4 regions of the Paenibacillus sp. FSL W8-0186 genome follow, and region 2 is predicted to be linked to each of the others. Evidence: riboswitches for the same ligand, from Rfam matches in the RefSeq annotation. Region 2 holds a riboswitch; each other region holds the start of a gene.
What was found. Region 2 has a riboswitch for cyclic di-AMP ahead of MKX50_RS21525 (KamA family radical SAM protein). Riboswitches for the same ligand answer to the same signal wherever they lie in the genome.
Positions count from the first base shown of each region.

Region 1: another riboswitch for cyclic di-AMP. It lies ahead of MKX50_RS13385 (3D domain-containing protein); the one in region 2 lies ahead of MKX50_RS21525 (KamA family radical SAM protein).
Region 3: another riboswitch for cyclic di-AMP. It lies ahead of MKX50_RS20370 (TrkH family potassium uptake protein); the one in region 2 lies ahead of MKX50_RS21525 (KamA family radical SAM protein).
Region 4: another riboswitch for cyclic di-AMP. It lies ahead of MKX50_RS00145 (3D domain-containing protein); the one in region 2 lies ahead of MKX50_RS21525 (KamA family radical SAM protein).

Region 1 is NZ_CP150207.1:2,976,109-2,978,307, forward strand. It holds gene MKX50_RS13380 (polysaccharide deacetylase family protein) at 1-292, shown strand, start outside; gene MKX50_RS13385 (3D domain-containing protein) at 395-1,072, opposite strand; cyclic di-AMP (ydaO/yuaA leader) riboswitch at 1,078-1,255, opposite strand; gene MKX50_RS13390 (amino acid ABC transporter ATP-binding protein) at 1,428-2,150, opposite strand; partial or broken gene MKX50_RS13395 (amino acid ABC transporter permease) at 2,137-2,199, opposite strand, start outside.
Region 2 is NZ_CP150207.1:4,793,034-4,795,232, forward strand. It holds gene MKX50_RS21525 (KamA family radical SAM protein) at 1-1,054, opposite strand, end outside; cyclic di-AMP (ydaO/yuaA leader) riboswitch at 1,192-1,338, opposite strand; gene MKX50_RS21530 (antibiotic biosynthesis monooxygenase) at 1,397-1,798, opposite strand; gene MKX50_RS21535 (ankyrin repeat domain-containing protein) at 1,804-2,199, opposite strand, start outside.
Region 3 is NZ_CP150207.1:4,574,547-4,576,745, reverse strand. It holds gene MKX50_RS20375 (type II CAAX endopeptidase family protein) at 1-364, opposite strand, end outside; cyclic di-AMP (ydaO/yuaA leader) riboswitch at 642-805, shown strand; gene MKX50_RS20370 (TrkH family potassium uptake protein) at 917-2,199, shown strand, end outside.
Region 4 is NZ_CP150207.1:29,805-32,003, reverse strand. It holds gene MKX50_RS00145 (3D domain-containing protein) at 1-911, opposite strand, end outside; cyclic di-AMP (ydaO/yuaA leader) riboswitch at 1,166-1,380, opposite strand; gene MKX50_RS00140 (TatD family hydrolase) at 1,595-2,199, opposite strand, start outside.

The DNA of each region.
Region 1 (2,199 bases), 1.8 Mb from region 2:
CGGAGAAATTAACGAGGAGCAGCTCAAATGGGCCAAGCGGCAAGGCTACAAAATCATTAACTGGAACGTCGATTCCCTCGATTGGAAAGCGCTAAGCAAAGAGAAGGTCAAGCGTAACGTGCTCAGCGCCGTCGGTCCGGGATCCATCGTGCTGCAGCATGCCGGGGGCGGTACGGGTTCCAATTTGACGGGAACTATCGAGGCTCTGCCGGATATTATTAAGGTGCTGCGGAATCGTGGCTATCGCTTCGTAACGATTCCCCAGCTGCTATCTTATAAGAAAGCACTATAAGCAGCACCTGCTTGCAAGCAAAAAAAGGACATCCCTGCAGATCCCCAGATCTCGCAGTGGACGTCCTTTTTTAATATGATCTAATCATGGCTTAAATTTGTATTAATCCAGCACATATAACGTGACATCCTGATAACCAAACTCGTTAACCTTTTGCGGGCTCGCCGGAATAAAGATGTCGATGCGGTTCCCTTTGATCGCGCCGCCCTGGTCGGTCGCTGTGGCGACGAAGGCGTTCTTCGGCAAATCAGGATGGCTGTGTCCGGTGACCAGCACTTTGGTGCCCATCGGAATGACGTTTGGATCAACGGCGATCGTTCCGAGCTTCAAAGGATTTCCATAATAGTCGACAGGGCCCCATTTCCCGTTTTCGCTGGCAGCCGCAGAGTAAGCTGTCGCTTTGACCTTTACTGTGGATTTGTAGTTAAACGATTTGCCCCAGGCCTGTACGACCCGGTCCGCCGTTAATACTTTTAGCGTAGAGAGCGGCTGAGCCTCGCTTCCAGAGACGGAAAGCGCCTGCATGTTTTGTCCCGGAATCGTTATTTTTAAACCTTCGTAAATATTCGTTGCTTCTATGCTCGGATTCGCTTTCATCAGCTTGTCCAAATTGACCCCGTACTGCTTGGCGAGAAAATAGAAGGTGTCCCCATTCTTCGCCGTATGTACTGAATCGGCATATGCTGGTACGGCCTGCAGCGCACCTAACAACCCTGCTGCAATCACCGCTGACTTAATCCCCATTCCCAATTTGCGAAGACTTTTACGTTGTTTAAACATGATGCTCCTCCTTTAACTTGGCCTGCGGAGTTAGTTGTCGGATTCGGAAAAAAGGATAGCTCCCGGCGCCGGATCATCAGCGCTTCACCCCAAGACATGCCATGCTTGTCACCTTGTACTTGCATTGCTCGTCATAAGTCGTCCCCCGCACCTGCCTTGGCAGTGTTTCGGCCGTAATGAATATATCACAATTTTGTAACCTATGGGCCATGCAAATGTTACCAATGGTATTAAAACCAGGATTTATCAAGAAAAAACATGGACGGAAACCGTAACAAAAATTTAAATTATTGCAGGCAGCACCAAAAAGGCATGACCCGTGGTCATGCCTTCGCAATGCTATTCTAATTACCAATTACAAAACTTTGCTTAAGAAATCCTGCGTCCGCTGATTCTGCGGCGAACCGAACACCTGCTGCGGGCTGCCCTGCTCGATAATAACGCCTTGATCCATAAACAAGATGCGGTCGCCGACCTCGCGGGCGAAGCCCATTTCATGCGTGACGATCACCATCGTCATCCCGCCTGTCGCCAGCTCCTTCATGACTTCCAGAACCTCGCCCACCATCTCGGGATCGAGTGCGGACGTCGGCTCGTCAAACAGCATCACATGCGGCTCCATCGCCAGGGCGCGAGCGATGGCGATGCGCTGCTTCTGTCCTCCTGACAGCTGGGAAGGGTAAGCCCCGCTCTTGTCCTCCAAACCCACTTTGCGCAACAGCTGAAGCGCGAAGGCCTCTGCGTCCTGCTTCGCCTGTTTTTTCACCTGGAGCGGAGCCATCATAATATTCTCAAGCACCGTTTTGTGAGGAAAAAGGTTAAAATGCTGGAATACCATACCCATCTTCTCACGGGTTTTGTTAATATTATGATTCTTACCGGTAATAAGCTCTCCTTCGAAATGGATTTCGCCGCTGGACGGCTCCTCAAGCCGGTTCAGACAGCGCAGGAAGGTGCTTTTACCCGATCCGCTCGGCCCGATAACGACAACGACCTCGCCGCGGTTGATTTCCAGGTCAATGCCTTTTAAAATATGCAGCTGGCCGAATTTTTTATGCAAATTCTTAACGGTTATCACTAGCCTGCAGCCTCCTTTCAAAACGGCCCAAAATGCGGGAAAGCGTAAA
Region 2 (2,199 bases):
CATCCTTCGGACAATCGAGGATCATCAATTTGCCGTAATCCCCGTCGCGGGACTGGTGGTATTTCAAGTAAGCCTTACCGTTTTCGATCGCGAGAATTTCGATCTTGCCGGACGTATGGCTCATCGACAGCCTGACCCTTTTGCCCAGACCAGATGTTCGCGCCTTCGCCTCCTCGACGATGCGGTAGACCTCTTCCAGGGAAAGGACAAAATCCCGGTTCCCCGCTACTGGCCTGTTCACGAAGAAGTAGTAAGGCGTAACCCCTGCCCAGGACAGCTTATCCAGCAGCTCGCCAAGCACTACAGGGTCATCGTTGATGCCTTTTAGCACCGGAGTCTGATTGACTACGATCGCGCCAGCCTCATGCAGTGCCTGGAAGCCGCGTCTCGCTTCCGCCGTAATTTCGCGCGGATGGTTAATATGAGCCATGACGTAAATGCGCTGCTCCGGCGTGGAATAGGTGCGGATCACATCGAGCAGTTCCTCGTCCTCGTAAATGCGCATCGGATTAAATACAGGAATCTTGGAGCCAAGACGAATGATCTTAACATGCTCGATTTCACGCAGCTGGGCCAGAATTCCCCGCAGCTTTTCCGTAGCCAGAATGAGGCTGTCCCCGCCGGTCAACAGGACGTTGTTGATTTCGGGATGCTTGGCGATATAATCGATCCCCGGCTGCACATCGGACATGGCCTCCTTCACGTCATTGCGGAACAAACGCTTGCGGAAGCAATATCGGCAGTACGCGCCGCATACCTCCGACACGATCAGCAGAGCTGTCGTCGTATACTTGTGCTGACAGCCCGGCACGACATAGTTGGTATCCTCGTCGGACGCATCCCAGCGGCCGTATTCCTCAAGCTCCCCTTCATTCGGGATAACCAGCTTACGAATCGGATCCTGGGGATCGTTCCAGTCGATCAGGTTCAAATAATAATCGTTCACCCGAAATACGAACTTCTCCGTAATCGGTTTCAAACGCGCCCGCTCTTCCTCCGGAATCATTGTCAGTCTGTCCAGATTCGTAATGTACTTCGTTTTCGCCTTTGTCATTTGTACATCCTCCTTCCTAGTAATCAACAAAAAAAGACCCCAAACCGGGGGTCTAGACACAGCTGCGCCAGCAAGGGTCAGAAGACAAAAATAGACCCCAAAACAGGGTCTAAAGAGACGTAATTAGTGATTTAAAACAGACCCATCCACTGCTGACGAGGTTAGCTGACGGACTCGGGTAAGATGGTACCCTACACCTCATAGGAATGAGTGATTCGCCCCAAGAAAAAAACTGGTTCCCCCGCTTTCCCGGCTATCACCAAGAAACTAAGCGTGTGTCTATGATACGGTGTACGGCAAAGATTGTCAACCTTAGGGCAAATAACAAGAGATTTGGAATAATTATAATATTCTTAAAATTTGACGTTTAATGTCATTTTCTGTCATCCGCCCTGTCATGGTCCGTTCTGGGTCAAGCTTTTGGCGAGGCGGCTCATACTGCGCCGTTATTTCATAAGTCGCCAGCTCGGAGGCAATGATTGGGCTGTCTTCCGGCTTAAGCTCCCTGACTTTACTATGCAGCGTTCGCGCAGCTCTGCTCGTTGACCATTTGTCAAAATACCGCCGATCCTCCCATGTCGTGCAAACCTGCAGCTCGTCGCATTCCCGGCTGTTATCCTTGATCAGCACTTCCATGAGCAGGAAGCCCTCAAAAGCATGAACCGGTAAAGGCGTCCTGAAGCGAGACAATACTTCATTTACCCTGCCTTTTCGAACCCGGATCGTTTGGATGGCCTTCATCATCACCATCATTTTCCGACCACTTCTTTCGATAGAAATGAACTTAAATACTCATAGACGAAAATGGCGGCATTCCCCCCGGCCTCAGCGTGGCGAATCAGCGATATACCGTGCGGGCCCTTGGCATAGACGGTCTCGGGGTGATTTTCGATGATCGCTTTAACAACGTTCAGCTCTCCAAGCATAGCCGCAGCAAAAATATCCATCCGTGCCCCGTGCGCCAGCAGCAGTCTTGCAATGCTGAAATTCCCGGTATGCGACGCGGCGCCGAGGGCGCTCTCCCAATCGCCGCTCCCCCAGTCGATGACCCCATGAACGAGCGCGGGCTCCTGCTTGAGCAGCCTTGCCACCTCATCATAATCGCCATGCGCCGCTACAATAAATTCACGTACCAGCTCATGATT
Region 3 (2,199 bases), 220 kb from region 2:
GGATGCCGTCTGGCGGCTCGAAGCGAACGCGAAATATCTCGAGCGGAAACTGTTCATCGTAATTTTGCATATAAGTTTTCATCAGGCCCGCTCGGGTTAAGTAACCATATATGTCCGATCGAGATTCGTATGTAACCAAAGCATCGTCCAATGTTACAGGCAGCTCCAGTGTCGAAGCGGCGAACTCGGCAGCGATTTCCTTCGCCTGCTGCTTGGTGATCGTCTTCTGAATTTGCTGCAATGAATCCGGCGTGGCCATCGGCAGAACCTGCAGGGCCAGAAAAATGAGGAAACCTACGGCGGCCAGTACCCGAAGCGTGGTGCGCTTCGGAGTTCGCCCTGCGGACGAAAAGTTGGATAACATTCAAAAACCCCTTTGCTCTAGTGTAAATGGATATCATTGTAAAGATTATCATAAGCATGGAGCAATCGCCAGAATCGAACGAGCCAAGCGCAGAAAAGAGGCAATAATTCCGCAAAAATACAGTATGGCTCAGAGAATGAAGGATGGCGAGCTCCGTTTCAGGCGGCAAAGGTGATTTTCATGGTATTTCGGGTAAATCAAGCTTTGTGGTGAACGTTAATTAAGCTTATAATCCAATTCATAGAGATGGAATGAAAATGTGAAATGAAAGAATTGAAAAGAATATCGGCCGAATTTCCAATGGAAAACGGGGGAACCAATTTTTTGGGGTGAATTTCTCAGGCTCTGCACGGACCGGAAAGTCCGGCGCAGGAGGCGAATAGGGCTGCTCTGCAGGCCCGAACCCGTCAGCTAACCTCGTAGGCGTATTGCAGCAGGAACCATTACCGAAAGGGCTCTGGATTTCCAGTGCTTTTTTCTTTTGCCAAAGTGTCCATAATAAAGGGGTATAAATGTGAGGAACGCAGATCAAGGAAAGAGGAGGTGAGCACGATGCCGTCCCAATGGTTTAAATTATCACCACCGCGTATATTGGTGCTTGGCTTTGCGGCGATTATACTGGCCGGAACACTCCTGCTGATGACGCCGCTCGCCACCACAACCGGGGAATCTCTTCCTTTCGTTGATGCGTTGTTTACGGCGACCTCGGCCACTTGCGTCACCGGGCTTGTCGTCCGCGATACAGGGACTTATTTTTCAACATTCGGCCAAATCGTAATTATGACGCTTATTCAGATCGGCGGACTCGGCTTCATGACGATGGCAACCCTCTTCTCCCTTGTGTTCAAGCGGCGGATTTCACTGCGGGACCGCCTTCTGCTGCAGGAGGCGATGAATCAGAATACGATGGAGGGCATCGTGCGCCTCATACGCAAGGTACTGATGTATTCCCTGGTCATTGAAGTCAGCGCCGCCTTATTGTTTGCGATTCGCTGGGCGTTTGACATGCCGCTAGGACGGGCCGCCTACTACGGAGTGTTTCATGCGGTGTCACTGTTCAATAACGCCGGCTTTGATTTATTCGGAAATTTCCACAGCCTGACGGGTTATGTGGACGATCCGCTCATTAACTTCGTAGCGATGTTTCTGATCGTATCGGGCGGGCTCGGTTTTATTGTGCTGTCCGAGCTCGCGGATTTCCGCCGCAGCCGCAAGCTGTCGCTGCATTCCAAAGTGGTTCTGTCCATGACCGGATCGCTTATTATCATCGGGGCGCTCGTCATCTTTATATTCGAATTTACGAATGCCAAAACGATGGGCTCTTTGGATTGGAGCGGGAAAATATGGGGTTCGTTCTTCCAGTCGGTCACGACGCGGACGGCGGGCGCAAATTCAGTGGATATCGGGACTCTTCGCCAGGCCACCCAATTCTTCATAATCATCCTGATGTTCATCGGCGCTTCCCCGGGCTCGACGGGAGGCGGGATCAAGACGACGACGTTCATGATATTGGTTGGCGCGGTCATTTCTATGATTCGCGGACGCAATGATATGGTGCTCTTCCGCTATCGTTTGTCCCAGGAGCGGATTTTTAAGGCCGTCACGATTACGATGCTGGCGCTGTTTCTCGTCATAGCGGCGGCAATGATATTATCCACGACCGAGGAAGCGGGGTTTCTGAGCATTCTGTTCGAGACGACGTCTGCTTTTGCCACGGTCGGTTTAACGATGGGACTGACCCTGGATTTGACCGATATCGGCAAAATTATTTTATGCTTCATGATGTTTACCGGCCGCCTGGGTCTCTTGACGCTGGCGTATGCGCTTGGTCCGAA
Region 4 (2,199 bases), 890 kb from region 2:
CGTGTCCCGGAGGCGGTCTTCGTACCGATTCCATCCTCTTCGGCGGAATAGGCGGTTAGTGTGACGTCTTTAAGCACTTTTTTATATTTAAATGAGACGCCGCCTTTGGTTGTCGTTCCACTGATATCCACTTTATCCGCAGTGCGGGTAATATTAGCGGCGAGCACAGCCTCGGGCTTAGGCTTCGTACCTACAGCGACTACTTTGTCCTGAGCTTTCGTCTTGATCTCTTTGCTCAGCCAACGCTTGGATACGAAATTTCCGTCTTCATACACTTTTTCGATGTGATGTACAACTACTCCTTCGCTACCCTGCTGCAGCACCTTCGTCTGCCCCTTCTCCAGATTAGGATCCGAGGTTTTGACGACGGCAAATGGCACGGTCTCTTTCGTCTGTACTGTATGCTTGGATACGCGCACCACTTTGATCTGGAGATCGGAAGTAACTTTGCTGCTTAAATCCGGAGTGATCTTGTCATCCGGGTTTACGGTAATGCCAAGCTCGTTGATAATGCCCTGTACACTGGATTGAGTCGTTAAATGCGACTTTGTCTTGCCATCCACGTTGACTTGCACCGGAACCGCCCTTACGATAACGATCCGGTCCCCTTTCTTCAGGGAGCTCTCAAGCGGCCGTGATATGCTATCACCCTGGCCCAGCACGATGGAATGTTCATCCAGTACTTGATTCACTACAGATTTACGGGTCTCGATCTCCTGGATCTTCCCGTCTACCACCAAATAAATGTTCTTGCTGTTGCCGTTCAGCCAAATCAGAATAACGATGATCGCTGCAACAGTTAACAACGTGACGACCGATATCTGACGTAGGTTCTCATGCTTCCATCGCAATGCGTAAGACATACTGGATGAGCGTGATTCATGGGTCTCTTCTTTCTTGAAAATGCCCACTTTCCGTCCTCCTTCATAGTCCCGCCCTAGGTCAATGCATGATGAGATGTTGACGTGACTATTTCCGTTTTTTACGGAATGCTAGAACTGCAGCATCCCGCATCCTGCCCCAGTCTGGTCGGCAATTGTCACCTCCTGTTTTACAACAGTATGATGACCCTATTACAATTATTCAAAACAAAAGAAGCCGGAAGAAAGAGTTAGAGCAACTCTTTCGTGGCTCCTGTAGGTCTTGGTGTAATAGGATGCACGAAGTTGCCTCTCTTGACACGCTTACGAGGTTAGCTGTCGGGTTCGGACGAAGAGAGCCGCCCTTTCTCGGTTCATTCGCTCATGGCGCAATGACCTCGAATTCACCCCAAAGATCCTGCAAAGAAATCAAATACGGCAACGTTGAAAATGAAAACAATTCACCAAGCCGTATCCGGTTCCCCCGTTCTCCTCTACGGAGACTCAGCGAGACTGGTTCTGGAACATGATTCGATGGCCATAGGCAATACGCCAAACTCGGCCAAATCGATCACTGAAAAGATTCTATCCTGTTTCAATGCATGTTGTAAAGGACGAATCAAGAACGTTTTCTTAAGAAAAAGGTTAAAAAAATGTAATAGACTCGGTGTTTTAAATTAAAATGCATTAATCTTTCCAGAAATCTCTTCTTTTCACCGCTTTTGCTCCCGATTTCACCGAATGGAAAATCGTTCCAGTGAATTTCGGGTTGTGATTTCTGCAATTTCTTGGAAGGACAACCCTTTTAATTCAGCGGCTGCCTCTGCCACTAAATGGACATAGGCGGACTCATTTCTCTTTCCACGATGTGGATGTGGAGTCAAATAAGGGGAATCCGTTTCAATCAATAACCGGTCGAGCGGTGTTTGTTTCAACACCTCTTTAGGCTGCTTAGCGTTTTTGAAGGTAATCGGGCCCCCGAAGGACAAATGAAATCCCATATTCAGACATAATTTGGCCGTTTCCCAGCTCCCCGAAAACGAATGCATTACTCCTCCGACTTCTTGGGCTTTCTCTTCCCGCAAAATACGCACTGTATCCTCATGAGCATCCCGGTTATGAATGACGATTGGCATTCCAAGCTCCCGGGCCAGCCCGATCTGCTTGCGAAATACAGCATGCTGGACATCCTTGGGTGAAGTATCCCAATAATAATCAAGACCAATCTCTCCAATGGCGACGACTTTCTCATGGCGGCATAATTCAGCAATCCAGTCCAAATCCTCTTCCTTCATCGTGATAGCATCCTGGGGATGCCAGCCGACGGCGGCATATATGA